One region of the Pseudoalteromonas sp. 2CM32C genome, then DNA from elsewhere that is predicted to be linked to it. Evidence: predicted binding sites of a transcription regulator. Region 1 holds the regulator's gene; the other holds the start of a gene.
What was found. The regulator sigma-54, encoded in region 1, starts transcription at its own class of promoters, with help from an activator protein. The targets are predictions, from matches to a motif close to GTTGGCACGNNNNTNGNNT.

Region 1 (10,156 bases):
TTTTTTACTATTAAAAAGGACCGCAGCTTTACTGCAGTCCTGGCATATAAGTGAACTTAATTTCATCATATTAGTGTCGAGCAAGCTTCTCTTTGTGTTTAATTACTTGACGGTCAAGCTTGTCAATCAATGAATCAATAGCTGCATACATATCTTGATGTTCAGTGGATGCGAATAATTCAGCACCACTTACATGAATAGTTGCTTCTGCTTTTTGATTTAGTTTTTCTATATCAAGAATGACATGAACATTATTAATATGATCAGAGTGCCTTTCTAGCTTCGCAAATTTGGTATTTATATAGTCTCTTAATGAATCAGTTAGTTCTACATGACGACCAGTTAAATTTAGTTGCATAAGCATTACCCTCTTTGTTTAGCGTCTTAAATCAGGCTCTTTCGCTGATTTGACGGTGGAATAGCCAGAGATTCGCGATATTTTGCGATTGTACGTCTCGCTACTTTAATTCCTTGCTCAGCCAATATATCCGCAATTTTGCTATCACTCAATGGTTTTGCTGAGTTTTCTGCTGCGATTAATTTTTTAATAAGTGCACGTATTGCAGTAGATGAACATTCTCCACCATTTTCGGTACTTACGTGGCTTGAGAAAAAGTATTTAAGCTCAAATATTCCACGCGGTGTGTGCATATACTTTTGCGTGGTTACGCGCGAAATTGTTGATTCGTGCATTTCTACCATTTCGGCAACATCATTTAAAACCATCGGTTTCATGGCTTCTGGCCCGTGTTCAAAAAAGCCCTGTTGTTGTTTAACAATACAGTTAGTTACTTTTAAAAGTGTATCATTTCTACTTTCTAAGCTTTTTATAAACCATTTAGCTTCTTGTAAATGTGAGCGAATAAATTGACTGTCGCCACTTGATTTAACTGTACGTGACATTGCTGCATATTGGCTGTTTACACGAATTTTTGGCATGCTGTCTGGGTTTAACTCTACAACCCAGCGACCTTTAATTTTTTTAACTGACACATCAGGTATTACATACTCAGACTCTTCTCGTACTATTGTGTCTGCAGGCTTAGGATTGAGCGTATGAATAAGTGTCATTACTTCTTTAAGCTCATCTTCTTTGAGCTTCGTTTTTTTCATTAATGTACGGTAGTCACGAGCAGCTAACAAATCAATGTGCTCGGTTAAAATCATTTTTGTTTCATCAATATAAGGCGTGCCTTTATCAAATTGATTTAACTGAATACACAAGCACTCTTGTAAGCTACGTGCCGCAATACCCACTGGGTCAAATAGCTGAATGCGCTTTAATACCGCTTCTATTTCGTCAAGTTCAACCTCAACGTCATCGTCGTTATCTTGATTAAAGCTCTCTAAAATCTCTTCGCAACTGAGTGTCAGTATGCCTGAATCATCCACCGCTTCTACAATAGCAATAGCAATGGCTTCATCTGTAGGGCTAAATGGCGTTAATTGTAATTGCCACATTAAGTACTCGTGAAGCGTTTCAGTTGATGCGCCCTGATATATAGACTCATCTTCAGGCATTGGGCCTGAAGATGATGCAGGGGCTGCACTCATGTACTCATCCCAGCTAACGTCCATTGCCATGTCGTCACTTACGGTATCTTTAGCAAGCGCTTCACCACTGTCTTGTTCATACTCGCTAGGGGCTTCATCTGCAGATACGGTTACTGTAACTTCATCGTTATCTGCTTTTTGCTCATTTTTGCCCGCAAGATCATCGGCATAGTCTTGCTCCTCAACCTCAAGTAATGGGTTGCTGTCGAGCGCTTCTTGTATTTCTTGCTGAAGATCCAATGTACTTAATTGCAGCAAGCGAATAGCTTGTTGCAACTGAGGTGTCATTGTAAGTTGCTGGCCCATGCGCAGCTGTAGTGATTGCCTCATGTATCTCTAACAATCCTTTTAAGTTGTTATAATTAATACTAGCAGATGCTTATAAATAAGGCGTAAATGTTACAGCCTAAATTGCTCGCCTAAATATACATCGCGTACAGTTTTATCATTTAATACGTGTTCAGGGGTACCAGAAGCAATCAGTTCCCCATGAGAAACAATGTAGGCTTTTTCGCAAACATCAAGGGTTTCTCTTACATTGTGGTCTGTTATTAATACGCCAATCCCACGGTTTTTCAGGTGTTCAATAATTTTTTTAATATCTAATACTGAGATAGGGTCAACACCGGCAAATGGTTCGTCTAACAAAATAAACTTTGGATCTGCAGCTAAAGCACGAGCAATCTCTACTCGGCGACGTTCTCCGCCCGATAATGCCATACCTTTGCTGTCGCGAATGTGTTGAATGCTAAATTCATCCAATAGATTATTTAATGTATCTTCTCTGGCTTGCTTAGTGAGCTCCTTTCGAGTTTCTAAAATAGCCATTAAGTTTTGATACACTGTTAATTTTCTGAATATAGACGACTCTTGTGGTAAGTAGCCAATGCCTAATCTAGCACGACTGTGCATAGGTAAAAGCGTAATATCGTTATCATCGATAGATATTTTGCCTTTGTCGCTAGGGACTAAGCCTACAATCATGTAAAAGGTTGTTGTTTTACCTGCGCCGTTTGGCCCAAGCAAGCCTACAATACTGCCAGCTTGAACTTCTAAGCCCACATTTTTTACAACTTCACGGCCTTTGTAGCTTTTGGCTAGTAGCTCTGCTTTTAATGTACTCATGGTTGGCCTTTGTCATTTTTTTTAGGCTCCACAGGCACTAAGATAGTGTGTACACGGTCAGTTGAGCTTTCATCTTTTTCGGCGCTAATAAGCTGCTGTTCTATATCGTAGGTAATGCTTTTAGCATTCATTTTTTGCCCAGCTTGAGATATCTCTGCATCTCCAATTAATGTTAAAAAACGCGTTGAAACATCGTATCTAACTTCATTAGCGCTGGCGCTCATTATTGTGCCGTCGGCTTGTTTTTCTTCAAAATATGCAGGCGTACCTGTGGCAATTAACAATTGCTTGTTGTCGCCTAGCTCATCGCGCTTGTGAACCTCAAGGCGGTCTGCGGTAATTTTTCTGTCGCCATGAATAATTTCAACATTTTTTTCGAAGATACCTACGTTTTCTTTTAGTTGACCCTCTTGTTTATCCGCACTAATCGAAATTTGATTTGCAGAAATTGGCGCTGTTGGTTCAGCGGCATTAGTACCTAATGCAAGTAAAAATGTTGGAATAATAAAGAGTGTTGATAGTTTATTGGTCATAATAAATAGTTCGCGTATGGTTAATTAATTTTATCACTTCGGTTTTTAAATCGGCTTCTAAGCCTTTACCGGTGATTTTTAAATTGGGCCCTGTAACAATGACAGGCTGCTCTGATTGCATCGTTAGTAATTTTATATCTACCTGAATGTTATCAGCATTAATTTTATCTATCATTGCGTTATCAGTTAAATTACTAGCAACAACGTTACCTTCTAATATTAGTTGTCTGCCTTCGTATAATGTTGCTTCATTAGCGTTAATTCGCCATGTTTGTTTGTCGTTGTATAGCGTAAAAATAGGTTTATCAAAAAAGGTAAACCCTAATTCTTGATATAGCTCCATTCGCGCTGCCGTTACTTTATGGCTGATTTTCCCATTTTCGTCATACGCTGTTTGTTTTAGCTCTATGGCTGTGTAATCGGGCTTTGCAATTATGTCTGCTTCGGTTTGTTGTGGTAAATTTACTTGTGTGAAATAAGGGTACCAAAGCCAAACCATACAGCTGATGAATAAAACGCTTAATATTATGCGCGCTGCATTCATGAACTAGTCCCTTTTGTGGTCAAAGGTTTGTTATTTTCAAGCATTAGCAGGTCGGTTAGTTCTCTCACTGCACCAAAGCCACCTGGCATTTGTGTTGTATAATGTGCTAAACGTTTTATTAGCGGATGTGCGTCATTTACTGCAACAGCAAACCCTACTAACTCCATCACTGGCATGTCTGGGCCATCATCGCCAATGTAGGCAATTTGCTCATCATTTAAATTGAGCTTTGTTTTTAGTTCTTCGTAAGCGAGTAATTTATTTTCTTGGCCTTGGTATATATGTTGTACTGTTAAGCTTGTCATACGCTGTTGTACTATTTTTGAGTGGCGTCCTGTAATTACCGCAACTTCAAAGCCACTATTAATTAGCGCTTTAATGCCAAAGCCATCTTTTGTATTAAATGCTTTGAGCTCTTCGCCTTGGTTACCCAAATAAATGCGACCATCAGAAAACACACCATCAATATCACAAATAAGTAGCTTTACTTTTTTTGCACGTGCTTTTGCGTCTTCACTCAATGGTTGATAGAGCTCTTCAAATTGCATTTATAATACTCCTGCTTTTAGTAAGTCTTGCATATTTAATGCACCAATAGGGTGGTTTTGCTCATTAACGATGATTAAACCATTAATACGCTTTTGCTCCATAATATTAAGTGCTTCAGCGGCCAAAATATCTTGCGTTGCCGTTGTGCAGGACTTGGTCATTACAACATCTATTTGTGTTGTATGTATATCAATTCGTTGTTCTAAAATACGACGTAAATCACCGTCGGTAAAGAGCCCTACAAGTTGTTGCTGAGAATCAACTATGGCTGTCATGCCTAAGCCTTTTGCCGACATTTCTATCAGTGCATCTTTTATAGTTTGCGTAACGTTAATAATAGGTGTGTTTTTACCGCTATGCATGACATCTTTTAGGGTCAGCAGTAAACGTTTACCTAAACTGCCGCCGGGGTGAGATAGCGCAAAGTCATCAGCTGTAAAACCGCGGGCTTCTAATAGTGCAACCGCCATGGCATCGCCCATTGCAAGTGTTGCTGTTGTGCTTGCTGTAGGGGCTAAGCCTAACGAACAGGCTTCTTTTTGTACTTTTATGCAAATATGTACGTTTGCAAGCGTTGCCATTGTTGAGCTAGCGTTGCCTGTCATGGCTATCATTTTTGCGCCGAGGCGTTTCAAAACGGGAATTATATTGAGGACTTCGCTTGTTTCACCAGAATTAGAAATTAGCATAACCACATCATTTTTAGTGATCATACCTAAGTCGCCATGGCTTGCCTCACCTGGGTGTACAAAAAATGCAGGGCTGCCAGTACTTGCTAATGTCGCCGCTATTTTATTGCCAATATGACCCGATTTTCCCATGCCTATAACAATAGTTCGGCCTTGGCAGTCGTATATTAACTGACATGCTTGATGAAAATTTTCATCCACATATTGTGCAATATCACTCAATGCTTGGCGCTCTATGTCTAATACACGTAGGCCTTGTTTAATAAAATTTAGCGTTGCCATTACTTACCCTACTTGACTGAAAATATACCCTTGGTAGCCTAAAAAAGCGATTAATAATAAGCCGCCCTCTACTCTATTGATGCGCTGAGCACCTCTAAAGTTCAATGACATGATAATAAGCGCAACCGTGGCACCAATCATAATAAGTATGTCGCGGTTAGCAACAGACGGGTCAATAACAGAAGGGTTAATAATGCCTGCGAAAGGCAGCACGGCAAGAATATTAAAAATATTAGAGCCAACAATATTACCCAGTGCTAAGTCATCTTCATTTTTAAGAACCCCTGCTATTGAAGCTGCAAGCTCGGGCAAGCTAGTACCTATTGCAATAATTGTTAAGCCAATGACTAAATCGCTTAGGCCAAAATATTTTGCAATATCGACCGCTGAATCTATTAAAAAATGTGCACTGACAGGGAGTAATACCATACCAATAACTAACCAAATGACTGCTTTTTTTGTTGGTACGTCATTGGGTACTTCATCACATGCTTCTGATACAAATGGGTCTGTTTGATTTTTAGCACGTAGCGAAACAATAATCAGCCCACCAATAAAGACGACAAAACCAATTAATAAGGCAACGCCTTCAGCAAGCGAAAAGTAGTTATCTGAAAAAATATACCAAGTAGCTAGAGATACGATAAGCACTAATGGGATTTCACGTTTTAATGTACTTGAAGAAACGCTAAGAGGCCTAAATAAAGCGGTAATACCTAATACCAGTAAAATATTTGTGATATTTGAGCCAATTGCGTTGCCTACCGCTGTGTCTGTTTTTCCAGCTAATGCAGCAGAGGCTGATACCATCATTTCAGGTGCTGATGAGCCCATGGCAACAACAGTCAAACCAACAATTAAGGTTGGTACGCCAAAGTTTTTAGCCAGTGCGGCCGCACCATAAACAAACCTGTCAGCACTCCAAACTAGGGCTGCAAAACCAAGAATCAAAATAACAAACGAGGTAACCATTGTATTAAGCCAGTTATTCAAAATAGGAATGGCGCGAATAGTAACAAATGCCACGATGAAAGTATAAATAAAAGAGTAAGGTCAACTACGTAGACTAATTCATTTTACTAAATTAATTAGTCGGGGCTGTTAGGCTTTCAGTATTAAAGTTTTGCTGATGTATGGGGAATAACTACACCACCTGGTACTGACTTGCCAAAATTCTAAATAGGTTGCTGAAAATTTAACCTTAATAGGTAACAGACCCCAGTTTAAGTGTTGGTTAAGTGAAGATGAGTGAGTCGTAATGTGTGTTTTAAACGTACATTACAAAATCTTACGAATTGTTTTTTCCATATTGGATCAAAAAGATTTAAAATAGGGGCACTAGTGAACATTTTTATGGAGAGCGACTTGTCGCAATCAATAGTAGAAGTCAAGGATGTTAGCTTTTCCAGGGGCGATAGGGTCATATATAAAAATATGAGCTTTAGTGTGCCTAAAGGCAAAATCACTGCGATTATGGGGCCAAGCGGTATCGGTAAAACCACGATGTTGCGTTTAATTGGTGGCCAATTAAAACCTGATTCGGGTGATATTTTATTTGAGGGTGGCAGTATTCCTTCCATGACGCGTTCAGAATTATATGAAGCGCGTACAAAAATGAGCATGCTATTTCAAAGTGGTGCCTTGTTTACCGACATGTCTGTGTTTGACAATATTGCTTTTCCGATTCGTGAGCACACAAAACTAAGTGAAGATCTTATTCGTTTAGTGGTGTTAATGAAGCTGCAGGCTGTAGGTTTACGCGGTGCTAAAGATTTAATGCCCTCAGAGTTATCAGGTGGAATGGCAAGACGTGCTGCTCTTGCTCGCGCAATAGCGCTCGACCCAGAACTCATCATGTATGACGAACCGTTTGCTGGCCAAGATCCTATCTCAATGGGCGTGCTTGTAAAGTTAATTAAATCGCTCAATCAAGTATTGGGTTTATCGTCTTTAATTGTGACCCATGATGTAACTGAAGTAATGAGTATTGCCGATCACGTTATTATTATTGCCGATCAGGGCGTAATAGGCTCAGGTACGCCAGATGAAATGCGCAATCATGAATCTGAGCTAGTTCAGCAATTTTTAAAAGGTTTGTCTGATGGTCCTGTGCCATTTCATTTCCCCGCGCAAGCCTATGCAGATGAGTTGCTTGGAGAAAAAGCCTAATGTTGGATTTGTTTCAAAAGTTAGGGCATAAAACTCTGGGTCGCTTTGCTGCCCTTGGTCGCTCAGCTTACATGTTGTTCAGCGCACTCGCGCATGTTCCTAATTTTAAAAAAGGCACTCCGCTGCTTATTCGCCAGCTTTATATGGTGGGTTCGCAGTCGCTGCTTATTATAATGGTATCAGGCTTGTTTATCGGTATGGTACTCGCATTGCAAGGCTACACCGTATTAGTAGGGTATGGTGCTGAAGATAGCTTAGGGCCACTTGTAGCACTGAGTTTATTACGTGAGCTAGGCCCTGTAGTTACTGCGCTATTATTTGCTGGGCGTGCAGGTAGTGCACTTACCGCAGAAATAGGCCTAATGAAAGCCACCGAACAATTATCATCATTAGAGATGATGGCAATTGATCCACTTAAACGTATTATTGCACCTCGCTTTTGGGCTGGTTTTATTAGCATGCCTTTACTTGCAATTATATTCTCTGCCGTTGCAATTATAGGGGCTCATTTAGTCGGGGTTGATTGGTTAGGTGTAGATACCGGTAGTTTTTGGTCAATTATGCAATCGCAAGTGTCGTTTCAGGCAGATGTACTAAACGGCATAATCAAAAGCTTTGTATTTGCAATAGTGGTTACTTGGATTGCACTTTACAAAGGCTATGACTGTGTTCCAACGTCGGAAGGGATCAGCAAGGCAACTACCGAGACAGTTGTACATTCGTCATTGGCCGTTTTAGGTTTCGACTTTATTTTGACAGCGGTAATGTTTACCAGCTAATTAGGGTATAAATAATGAATTCACGGAAATTAGAAATTTTAGTTGGCTTTTTTGTAGCGCTTGGCATTTTAGCTTTTGCTATGTTAGCGCTTAAAGTGGCGAATGCAGGTATTAGTGGCTCAGGCGAAACCTATTCACTCAATGCAAAGTTTGAAAATATAGGCTCATTAAAAGCACGAGCCCCCATCAAAGTAGGTGGTGTGGTAATTGGTCGCGTTGAGTCAATTTATGTTCATCCAAAAGAGTTTTTACCTGTGGTTGATATGACTATTGATGCGCAATACTTATGTCGTTTTTCAGATACAAGCTCAATATCCATACTTACATCGGGTATTTTAGGCGAGCAATACTTAGGTATAAATCCTGTTATTGCCTCCAGCTCAGCTGAACAACGTTGTTTAGGTGAAACAGTAACCAACAATGAACAAGATACTGCAATTGATGACTTATTTGGCGTAGAAAGTAAGGCGCTAGGGAATGGGGATTCAATTATTGATACCAAGTCTGCCATTGTGTTAGAAGAATTAATTGGGCAGTTTTTATTCAACCAAGGTAGTGAGTAATTATTATGTTGAAAAAGTATTTAGCTATTATAACGCTTAGCGCATTAAGCCTAATGCAAACGGTGAGTGCTGCAGAAGTAAAGTTAGACGATCCAAATAAAATGGTGCGCAAGGTATCAGAGCATACATTTGACCGAATCAAAAAAGATCAACCATTGATTGTTAAAGATCAAGAGTATCTTCGCGTTATCGTTGAAGAAGAGTTGATGCCCTATATTGATTATAAATACGCAGCACTGCGTGTATTAGGAAGTGAAGTATCTAAAGTGCGCGCAATCACAGATGATGCTGAAAAAGCACAAGCAATTAAAGATATTCAGCGCTTTATTGGCGTGTTTAGAGAGTATTTAGTTGCTACGTATGCAGGTGTATTTACCCAATATACTAACCAACACGTTGAATTTGGTGCACCGCAACCATTTAAAGGTCAGGATGTGGTTGTAGTAAAAACAAAGATTATCGAAGATGGTAAGCCAGATATCCGCATTGATTTTAAAGTTCGTGAAGATCGTAGTGGTCAGTGGCGTGCATACGACATGATTGCTGAAGGGATAAGCTTGTTAGATGCTAAGCAAAGTGAGCTACAAGGTATTTTGCGTCAGCAAGGTATTGATAAGGTAAGTGACCTTTTAGAGCAAAAAAGTAAGCTTCCAGTTCAATTTAGAGGCAGTAGCTCGAATGACTAAATTGGCGATAAGCCAAATTGATGATCAACAGTTTCGAGCGAGCGGCGAGCTCTCTCGAAATTCAATTGGCGATGAACAACTTCTGAACAAGCAGCTACAAACTAAGCATAAAACCATCTATTTTGACCTAAGTGGGGTGTCAAGGGTTGACACAGCCGGCTTAGCTTGGTTAATTCACTCTTTTGCAGAATTAAAGCAGCAAGGTATTCGCCTTGAATTGCAAAATCCACCTGAGCAATTGCAAAATTTAATGCAATTGGGTCAAGTTACAACCCTATTTGAGTGAGAGTTATGGAAACTAGCCAAGTCGAAACATTATTACGCGAAGAACTTCAATTAGCAGAAGTTCATGTAAAAGCCAATGGAAGCCATTATGAAGTTGTTGCCGTGGGTGAGTGCTTCGACGGTTTAAGCCGAGTTAAAAAGCAACAGCTAGTATATGGTCCACTAATGAATACTATTTCAGACGGTACTATTCATGCAGTTTCTATTCGTGCTTTTACACCGACTGAGTGGAAACGCGAACAAAAATTTATTTTACCGCAATAAATAGGGCCTCCTAATGGATCAATTTGTAATTCAAGGTGGCACTTCACTTGCTGGTGAGGTGACTATTTCTGGTGCTAAAAACGCGGCACTGCCTATTTTATTTGCCTCACTTTTGGCCGACGGTAAAAGCACAT
Region 2 (10,156 bases), on a different contig from region 1:
CGCCATTGGTGGGTTTTCGACTTATGATGCTTCTATGGGCCATTTCGACAGCCCGGTTATTAACTTTATTTGTGTATTCTTTTTAATCATTGCCGCTATTAACTTCTCCTTGCACTACGCTGCGGTGGCAAGCCGGAACGTGCAGGTCTACATTCGCGACCCCGAGTTTAAAGTATTTTTATGCATTCAATTGGCGCTGGTGGTTATTTGTTTTACTGTGTTGTCGTCGAACGAGATATACGCCAATGGTGATGAAACCCTTGACCAAGCACTATTTCAAGCGGTATCAATGAGTACAACGGCGGGTTTTGCTACCGATAACTTTTCAACATGGCCGCTGTTTTTACCTATTTTATTAATATTTTCGAGCTTTATTGGTGGTTGTGCAGGGTCTACCGGGGGCGGTATGAAAGTGGTGCGCGTGTTTTTACTTTACCTGCAAGGCGTACGTGAGCTAAACCGCCTAGTGCACCCTCGTGCTATTTATTCAATCAAACTTGGCCGTAAAGCATTGCCCGATAAGGTTGTAGAAGCTGTGTGGGGGTTCTTCTCTGCCTATGCTTTAGTATTTATTATTATTATGCTGGCGCTTATGGGTACGGGAATGGATAATATTACGGCGTTTTCGGCCACGGCAGCGTGTTTAAATAACTTAGGCCCAGGGTTGGGTGATGTTGCCTCGCATTATGGTGCAATAACCGACGGCGCTAAATGGTTGCTGACTATTGCAATGGTATTTGGCCGACTAGAAATTTTTACTTTGCTTGTGTTATTTACGCCTACGTTTTGGCGCGGATAAAACACAACGTTTTACTACTATGTTTATGGAATGGATATGCCAGCAACACATGCAGATAAATTAAATAATATACCGGTTGGCAGTTTAGTTGACTTAGAAATATTAACACCCACTAGCAGTAAGCGCGTGAAAACAGAAATGGTAGGCTTGCTTGACGAAAAGTTTATTATTTTAAACTTCCCTACAGCCAAACGTTTACCGGGTGCAAATGATTACTTACGAGATGGCGTCACCGTAGTTGTAAGAGCATTAATAGAGGGTGACGATGGACAAATAATTGCGTTTAGACAGCAAATTAAATCTATTGCATCACACCCCGTTAGGCTGATTTTTATAAACTACCCCAAGCAAGTTCAGCTATTTAGTTTACGTTCGCAAACCCGTATTCCAACTCTATTGCCTGCAAAACTTAAACTCAGTGATGACAAGGTACTCGATGGTGTTATAAAAGATATTTCGCTAACGGGGGCTATGTTTGATGTAAAAACTGACGCAGATCTAGAAAGCATCAAAGACTCACAATGCACTGTGGTATTAGGTAGTAATAGCAAAGGCTTTGAAGGCGAAGTGTGCAGCGTGAAAGATCATAATACAGGCGTGCGTTGCGGTATTAAGTTATTAGCCAGTAAAGAAGAGATGAAAGCTTTTATGAAAGAGCACTTTATTGACCCCGCTATGATAGAACTCGATGCCGATTAGGCTTTAATGTCGCTATTTTGCAACAAAATAGCGACTTTTTACTTTATGAACGAAAATAAATTACCAGCCTTTAAATTATTATTTTTTTTAAATAAAAACAGAGTTATAGCATTCAAAATTTTTATAATTTATTTTATTTTTATATCTTGTTCAGTTTAAAACTTCCTGCTCAATACCTAATTACACCTTGATCATTTAAATAACTTCGCTTTGTGGTTTTTTACATTAAACCTAAACATCTGATTTTTAATAATTTATAGTTTTTAATTAAACCAGCGTTGCTAAATAGCTACAAAAATAATGCTTAGATTTGCACTTTTTTCAGTATTTAACACGTAAAGCACTGAAAAGTATAAACTAATAAATATTGGCATTTAAGTTGTAATAGTCTGGTTGTACTAATCGAAAAACGTGATTAACAGTAAGTACCAATCACTCACATACAACTTGAAGGATACATACTATGAAACGCATTAATAAAACATTAGCACTTATCGCACTCGCTTCTTCGTCAGCCGCTTTTGCAGGCTCTGACTTTAATACACTCGATGTAGACGGTAATGGTGCAATTAGCCAAGCCGAAGCATCAGTTGATGCAAAATTAATGAGCATGTTCTCAGAGCTCGATACAGACCAAAATGGTGAGTTATCAAAAGAAGAGTTTTCAAAAGCCTAAATTCAGTAAATGGAATCCTGAGTTGCCAAAGACAACCTAAGTAGGCAAGGGAGCTTACGAAAAAGGATAACAAGGAAGTGAAACCATTTTAAAAGGCAATAAGCCCATTTTTTTGATAGAACATTAAGTATGAAGGATTAAGTTATGAAACATTTAAATAAAGCATTAGCACTTATTGCATTAGCGTCTTCTTCAGCTGCGTTTGCAGCATCAGATTTTGACAGCTTAGATACCGACAGCAGTGGAGCAATTAGCCCAAGTGAAGCGGCAATAGACACCGATTTAATGGCTGAGTTTACAGAGCTAGATACAGATGGTAACGGTGAGCTGTCTAAAGACGAGTTTGCAAAATTTTAAAGTTAACCGGTATTGGTTTAGCTATTTTTCACAGACAGGGATCTTAGAAAAGGATTTCTCATTTTACTAGGAACATCACTATGAAAACATTAAATACAACACTTGCGGTTTTAGTTTTAGCATCTTCTTCAGCAGCTTATGCAGCGGTAGACTTTGCATCGTTTGATAGCAACAGTGACGGTGTTATCAGCATGGAAGAAGCTCAAGTAAACTCACAACTAGTGAAAATTTTTAAAGATTTAGACACAGATGGAAATGGTGAGCTTTCTAAAGAAGAATTTGCCAAAGTACAGTAGCATTGATAATGCCCCAATCATACTCCACTAAAGCCGCCTTGTTCAGCGGCTTTTTTGTGTTTGATGCGTTATAAAAATATAGCACTTACTTGGAAGAGCTTTTCTACTACGTTGATATGTTTTTTATCAATTAAAAACATAATCACGTGATCGCCCGACATAATAATGGTGTCGTCGTGGGCAATAAGTACATCGTCGTTACGCACAATGGCCCCAATAGTTGTTCCGGCTGGTAGTTTTATATCGGCAATTGCACGGCCAACTACTTTGGAGGTATTTTCATCGCCATGAGCAACTGCTTCAATAGCCTCTGCAGCCCCTTTACGCAATGAATACACGTTAACAATATCACCTCGACGTACATGGGTTAACAATGCAGAAATTGTTGCCTGTTGCGGCGATATGGCAATGTCTATTTCGCCACCTTGTACTAGGTCTACATACGCACCACGTTGAATAAGCACCATGGTTTTTTGCGCGCCCATGCGTTTGGCAAGCATGGCCGACATAATATTGGCTTCATCGTCGTTGGTAACGGCAATAAACACATCCACTTGTTCGATATGTTCTTCAGAAAGAAGTTCTTGATCGGAGGCGTCGCCACAAAATACTACCGTGTTGTCGAGCATTTCTGAAAGCTGTTCAGCACGTTCTTTACTGCGTTCTATTAGCTTAACGGTGTGATTTTTTTCAAGAGAGCGAGCAAGGCCTGCACCAATGTTACCGCCACCGGCAATCATTATTTTTTTGTATGAACGCTCAAGCTTCTGCAGTTCGTTCATTACGGCGCGTATATGTTTGGTTGCTGCGATGAAGAACACTTCATCGTCGGCTTCAATAACGGTTGTACCGAGCGGTTTAATAGCTTTGCCTTGACGGTAAATAGCTGCAACGCGAGTTTCTACATTGGGTATATGCTCTTTTAATGCAGATAAGGCATAGCCCACTAATAAACCACCGTAATAGGCTTTTACTGCAACTAGCGAGAGCATACCATCGGCAAACTGCAATACTTGCAATGCGCCAGGGTAGTCAATTAAGCGGCGTATATACTTAGTAACTAACGCTTCTGGGGCAATGTAATGGTCGATTGGTAAATCATCGTTTTGGAAAAGTTTTTCACGGTATTTTAAATACTGCTCAGAGCGAATTCGGGCAATTTTAGTGGGTGTATTAAAAATACTATACGCCACTTGGCACGCCACCATGTTTACTTCATCTGAGCTGGTTACCGCAATAATCATATCGGCATCGTCTGCGCCGGCGCGGCGCAAAACATCAGGGTGAGCACTGTGGCCCATTACACCTTGAAGGTCGTATTTATCTTGCAGTTCGCGTATACGGTTACCGTCAATATCTACTACGGTAATTTCGTTTTGTTCGCCTACTAAGTTTTCAGCTAGCGTGGCGCCAACCTGTCCAGCACCGAGTATGATTATTTTCATTATTTACCAGTGTATTAAGTAGTAATAAAAAGCCATTTTTAAATTTAAAAATGGCTTGTTGTACGCGTTATTAAGCCTTGTTTAACTAGGCTTTTTTAACCATTTTAGCGTAATAAAAACCATCACTTTCACCCGGAAGTAGCTGCAAACCCGGTGTGGTGAGGGTGTCTTTATCATGTAGTGGAATATGCTCTACGTCATCGTTATTAGCTAAAAATTTAGCAACTTGTTGTTGGTTTTCTTTTGGAAGAACCGAACATGTTGCATATACCAATGTACCACCAGGCTTGAGTAGAGGCCAAATGCTATTGAGTATATCGCCTTGTAGTGCGGCTAAGTCTTCAATGTCGGATGCACGGCGTAGCCATTTTATATCAGGGTGGCGACGAATAACGCCGGTTGCTGAACAAGGCACGTCTAATAAAATACGATCGAACTGTTCATCGTCCCACCATGTGTGCGGTTGCGATGCATCACCACATTGTAGGTCGGCACCTAAACCTATACGGGTTAAGTTTTGCTTTACGCGTTCAAGGCGAGTGGCATCGCTATCAAGTGCAAGTACGTCGGCGTCGGCAAGCTCTAATATATGGCATGTTTTACCGCCAGGTGCTGCACAGGCATCTAAAATAACGTCATCATCTTTTGGCTCTAAAAAGCGAGCAGCTAATTGCGCTGCTGCATCTTGCACTGAACAAGCACCCGTATCAAACTCAGGAAGTGAAAAAACATCACGCGGCTTGGCTAGTTTAATCCCGTCTATAAAGTTTGGGTTTAATGTATGTTCTATATCGTTAGCCGTTAGCATATCGCTGTATTCTTGCGTGCTAAATTGTGATTGATTTACACGTAACCACATTGGCGCTTGTTGCTGGTTTTCTTCAAGTATGGCTTCCCAGTTTTCTGGGTAGGCTTCTTTTACCTGTTTAATAAACCAATTGGGGTGGTTGTATAAACACACTGGAATAAGCTTTGCTTTTTCTTCAAGCTCTGCTTGCTGGCGTTGAAAGCTACGTAAAATAGCATTTATTAACCCTTTTAATCCTAGTGCACGCATTTGACCCAGTGCATTTACGGTCTCGCTTATTGCTGCATGCGGTGGAACGCGCATGTGCTGTAATTGATAAATACCTACGTAGAGTAAAAACTGAAAAATTCTGCGTTTACCTTTTAGTGGGCTTTCTACTAAATGTTGGCAGTAGTTTTCAAGGCTAGGTAAGTAGCGTAATACGCCATAACAAATTTGCTGTAACAGTGCTTTGTCTTTTGGTGGTAAACCTTGGCTTGCAAATGGTAGTTCTTGATTAAGCGAAGCGCCTTTATCAACCACGTTATATAAAGTCTCAGCGGCTAGCGCTCGTACGTTTTGTACTTTATTCATTATTTTCGCCTAATAGTGTGCCAGGGCTAACCCAGTCACTGCGACCATTTAAAAAGTCGCTAATTGCCATTGGTTTTTTACCTTGCGGTTGTAACTGAGTAATACTTAAAGCGTGTTCACCACAGGCAACCACAACACCGTTTTTATCACTTGTTAAAATTTCGCCTGGCTTACCTGATTGATCAACTACTTTTGCTTGGTATATTTTTACTGTTTGTTCGCCCATTTGGGTAAAACACACTGGCCAAGGATTAAAAGAGCGAATATTACGTTCTATTTGCACGGCGCTCATAGACCAATCTATATTTGCTTCTTCTTTAGAGAGTTTTTTAGCGTAGTTAGCTAGCGCATCATTTTGAGGCTCAGGGGTAATGTCGCCATTAGCTAGTTTATTAACGGTGTCGATTAATGCACTAGGACCTAACTCTGCTAGTTTGTTATATAAACTGGCACTGGTTTCTGTGTCACTAATAGGGCAGCGGCTAATATGCAGCATGTCGCCGGTATCTAAGCCTTCATCCATTTGCATTATGGTTACGCCCGTTTCCTCGTCACCCGCCCAAATTGCACGTTGAATAGGCGCAGCACCACGCCAGCGAGGTAGTATAGAACCATGCACGTTGAAGCAGCCTAAGCGTGGCGCATTTAAAATAGCTTTGGGTAAAATTAAGCCATAGGCCACCACAATCATTATGTCGGCGTTTAAAGCGGTGAGCTCTGCAAGTGCCTCATCATTTTTTAATGACTGAGGCTGAAAAACAGGCAAGTCATTTTCAAGTGCTAGCGCTTTAACTTCGCTCGCTTTTAATTTTTTACCACGACCTGCTGGGCGATCTGGTTGACTATATACGCCCACAATTTCATGTTCGCTATTTATTAGCGCTTGTAAATGGCGTGCGGCAAAATCCGGCGTACCGGCAAATATTATGCGTAATGGTTGGATCACTGAGTTTTCCTAAGGTACTGATTACTGTGCTGCAAACTTAGCTTCTTTTTCAAGCTTTTTACGAATACGTTGGCGCTTTAATGGAGATAAGTAATCAATAAATAGCTTGCCTTGAAGGTGGTCTAGTTCGTGTTGAATACAAATAGCTAATAGCTCATCTGCGTCTAACACAAATTCTTCACCGTTTTCGTTTAGTGCAGCCACAGTCACTGTTTCTGCTCGGTCTACTTTTGCGTACGAGTTAGGCACTGACAAACAGCCTTCTTCGCTAATCGTTGACCCATCTTTTTTAATGATTTGCGGGTTAATTAATACCAGTGGTTCGTCACGCTCTTCAGAGACATCAATAACCACAATACGCTGGTGGATATTTACTTGTGTTGCTGCTAAACCAATGCCATTTTCGTCGTACATGGTTTCGAGCATGTCTTTTACAATTTGGCGAACTTGGTCGTCAACGTCTGCAACATCTTTTGCTATTGTACGTAAACGCTCATCTGGAAATCTTAAAACTTCTAACCTAGCCATTAGTTACCTTTTTCACTTGTGCTTAATTTAGGGTATTGTATGCTCTTATTTTAGCCATTCACGTTCACCTTTAACAGGTTTTGGGCAATAATAATGAAAAAACAATACAAGGAAGCTCAATGAAATTTCCGTTAGTTGCAATCATACTGGCACTAAGCACCTCTTTTGGGGCGATTGCTGATGTGCTAAAAATAAAAAAAGATGCTCCAAAACAGTATGTTGTAAAAAAAGGTGATACGTTGTGGGATATATCTGGCATTTATTTAGATGAGCCATGGTTGTGGCCAGAACTATGGCAAATGAACCCGCAAATCGATAACCCTCACCTAATTTATCCGGGTGATGCGTTGGCACTTATATACGATGCTGACGGAAATCCACGTTTAGTTATTAATAAAGCGTACCGAAAGCTGTCACCTCAAGGACGTATTACCCCAAAAGGGTTGAATGCAATTACCACTTTACCTTTGCAAATGATTAAACCTTATTTAAGTTACGAGCAAGCGATTAACAGCGACGATATAAAAAATATGCCGTATGTGTTAGGTGCTAACGAAAACACAAAAACACAAACGTTAGGCCATATTTTATACGTTAAAGGTGACTTAAAAGTACATGGTGCTTATGCGATTTACAACGAGGGTGAACCCTACAGAGATTTAAACACAGGCGAAGTATTAGCAACGCGTGCATCGTACGTTGGCATGGCGCGAGCGTTTAGGAGTGGCGATGAAAGTAATGGTGTGCCGTCGTCATTACGTGTTGAGTCAGTAAAACGAGAAATTAAACAAGGTGATTTTTTAATGCCAGCAATGGAGGGGCAGTTGCTGCCAGCCTATTTTGATATTCACCGCCCACTAGAGCCAGTTGAAGGGCAAGTTATAGCGTCTCCTCGCCAAGTAAGAGAATTCAGCACGATGGATGTTGTAGTGCTAAACTTAGGCAGCGAGCAAAATATTGAACCAGGTCATGTTTTAGATTTAGAGCGTGAGTCACCTACGGTTATTGATGGCCCTCGTGGTCCTCGTTACCCAGAGGATTCAAGTAAATTTGAAAAACTGTTATCTGATGCAAGTCAGTTGTTTAGTAATAAAGCTGACGAAGATAATACAACATGGAAAATGCCTAAAGAAAAAGTAGGCGAGTTAATCGTATTCAAAGTGTATGACAAAGTAAGTTATGCATTAATAACAAAAAACCAGCACCCAATTCGCGTTGGAGATATTGCAGTTATTCATTAAGAAGTAGCGAGTCGGTGCTCTAGGAGAGAGCATGGATCAGTCATCAGGCAAGTTAGCTCACTGGCTTGCCTTTTATATGTGTAAGGGATTAGGCACAAAAACCTTATTAGCCCTATCTAAACACCACCCACTTGAGTCATTGTTTGACTTACCCCACGCTAAATTACACGAGTTAGGGTTAACGGCTAATCAGGCCAGTAATTTACTCAATACAGATTGGCAAAAAGTACAGCATTATGAGCGGCTTGTTGCAGAGCATAATATTGAAGTTATTTGTTTTTTTGATACACGTTACCCAGATTCACTAAAACACATAGCTAGCGCACCTTTATTACTATTTTGTAAGGGCGATGTGTCTTTACTTTCTAGCTCGCAAATAGCCATTGTTGGTAGCCGTAACGCCACCCCAACAGGGCTTGAAATAGCCTCCGAGTTTGCCTACGAATTAACAAAGGCTGGTATTACTGTGACATCTGGCATGGCTAGAGGAATAGATGGCGCAGCACATAAAGGTACTTTAGCAGGGAATGGTAAAACTATCGCGGTATTAGGCACGGGTGTTGATATTTACTACCCTAAACGCCATAAACTATTAACAGAACAAGTACTCAATAGTGGTTTATTAATTAGTGAGTTTTTACCCGGAACCGCCGCTAACGCACATAATTTCCCTCGTCGAAATAGGATTATTTCGGGCTTATCTTTAGGTGTATTAATTGTTGAAGCTGAAATTAAAAGCGGCTCATTAATTACTGTGCGTTATGCGCTTGAACAAAATAAAGAGGTGTTTGCAGTACCAGGCTCTATTAAAAACCCGCTTGCACAAGCCAGCCACTTTTTAATTAAGCAAGGTGCTAAACTTGTTGAAAATGTGACAGATATTTTAGATGAAGTGAGCTTTTCTTATCAAAGCGGTCTATATAGTAAAGAAGAAACGCTTCAGCAAAGTAGTGATTGTGAAGTTTTAAACAGTATTGGGTTTGAGGTAACAACTGTTGACGATATTGTACGCCGTGTTCAATGGCCAATAGATAAAGTACTGGCAAGGTTGCTTGATTTAGAGTTAGACGATCAAATTGAACGCATTTTAGATGGTTATATTAGGCTTAGCGTAGGAAGGTAGCATGTTCGATATTCTTATGTATCTATTTGAAAATTACATTCATAGCGAAGCTGACATTTTTGCTGAGCAAAATGAATTAACCGACGAGTTAGTTCGTGCAGGCTTTAATAAACCAGAAATATTTAAAGCCTTAAATTGGCTAGAACAGTTAGCCGATTTACAACACAGCGATGAATCTCCTTATTTAATCGCTAACCCAGGGCGCGCTATTCGTATATTTACAGAAAGCGAATGCAATATGTTAAACGTCGAGTGCCGTGGTTTTTTAATGTTTGTTGAGCAAATTGGGGTTATTAACAGTATTACCCGTGAAATGGTTATGGATAAGCTTGCAGCACTTGATAAGCCAGCGATTAGCTTAGATGATTTAAAGTGGATAGTGCTTATGGTGTTATTTAATGTCCCCGGCTCTGAAGAAGCATATGAGCAAATGGAAGACTTAATTTTTGATGAGCCCACCGAGTTATTGCATTAATACCTTATGAATTTATTTATATAACCCAAATTACTAGAGATGAAGCGCATAGCATAGCTTGTATCTTTAAGTGGTTTGGGTATATTAGGCGAAAATTCACTTACCTCTTAGGAACACTATGAGTAAAATCGACCATTCGCTTTTCTCGGCGAATAAGCACGCCTTAGAAAAAGAATACGAAGTATGCCCA

Region 2: MTF67_RS17570 (EF-hand domain-containing protein) is a predicted target of sigma-54. The motif match lies at 1,865-1,883, and genes of this name have one in related genera.

The regions. Positions count from the first base shown of each region.
Region 1 covers NZ_JALNTI010000001.1:573,788-583,943, reverse strand. Annotated here, with positions in the region: gene ptsN (PTS IIA-like nitrogen regulatory protein PtsN) at 1-66, opposite strand, end outside; gene hpf (ribosome hibernation promoting factor) at 71-358, opposite strand; gene MTF67_RS02725 (RNA polymerase factor sigma-54) at 385-1,884, opposite strand; gene lptB (LPS export ABC transporter ATP-binding protein) at 1,954-2,679, opposite strand; gene lptA (lipopolysaccharide transport periplasmic protein LptA) at 2,676-3,212, opposite strand; gene lptC (LPS export ABC transporter periplasmic protein LptC) at 3,202-3,756, opposite strand; gene kdsC (3-deoxy-manno-octulosonate-8-phosphatase KdsC) at 3,753-4,304, opposite strand; gene MTF67_RS02700 (KpsF/GutQ family sugar-phosphate isomerase) at 4,305-5,276, opposite strand; gene MTF67_RS02695 (calcium/sodium antiporter) at 5,280-6,248, opposite strand; gene MTF67_RS02690 (ATP-binding cassette domain-containing protein) at 6,630-7,445, shown strand; gene mlaE (lipid asymmetry maintenance ABC transporter permease subunit MlaE) at 7,445-8,224, shown strand; gene mlaD (outer membrane lipid asymmetry maintenance protein MlaD) at 8,239-8,787, shown strand; gene MTF67_RS02675 (ABC transporter substrate-binding protein) at 8,793-9,473, shown strand; gene MTF67_RS02670 (STAS domain-containing protein) at 9,466-9,759, shown strand; gene MTF67_RS02665 (BolA family protein) at 9,765-10,022, shown strand; gene murA (UDP-N-acetylglucosamine 1-carboxyvinyltransferase) at 10,036-10,156, shown strand, end outside.
Region 2 covers NZ_JALNTI010000014.1:4,429-14,584, reverse strand. Annotated here, with positions in the region: gene MTF67_RS17580 (TrkH family potassium uptake protein) at 1-799, shown strand, start outside; gene MTF67_RS17575 (flagellar brake protein) at 836-1,498, shown strand; gene MTF67_RS17570 (EF-hand domain-containing protein) at 1,962-2,174, shown strand; gene MTF67_RS17565 (calmodulin) at 2,319-2,531, shown strand; gene MTF67_RS17560 (calmodulin) at 2,612-2,827, shown strand; gene trkA (Trk system potassium transporter TrkA) at 2,896-4,272, opposite strand; gene rsmB (16S rRNA (cytosine(967)-C(5))-methyltransferase RsmB) at 4,358-5,653, opposite strand; gene fmt (methionyl-tRNA formyltransferase) at 5,646-6,599, opposite strand; gene def (peptide deformylase) at 6,621-7,127, opposite strand; gene MTF67_RS17535 (LysM domain-containing protein) at 7,247-8,368, shown strand; gene dprA (DNA-processing protein DprA) at 8,400-9,491, shown strand; gene MTF67_RS17525 (DUF494 family protein) at 9,493-9,966, shown strand; gene MTF67_RS17520 (topoisomerase DNA-binding C4 zinc finger domain-containing protein) at 10,085-10,156, shown strand, end outside.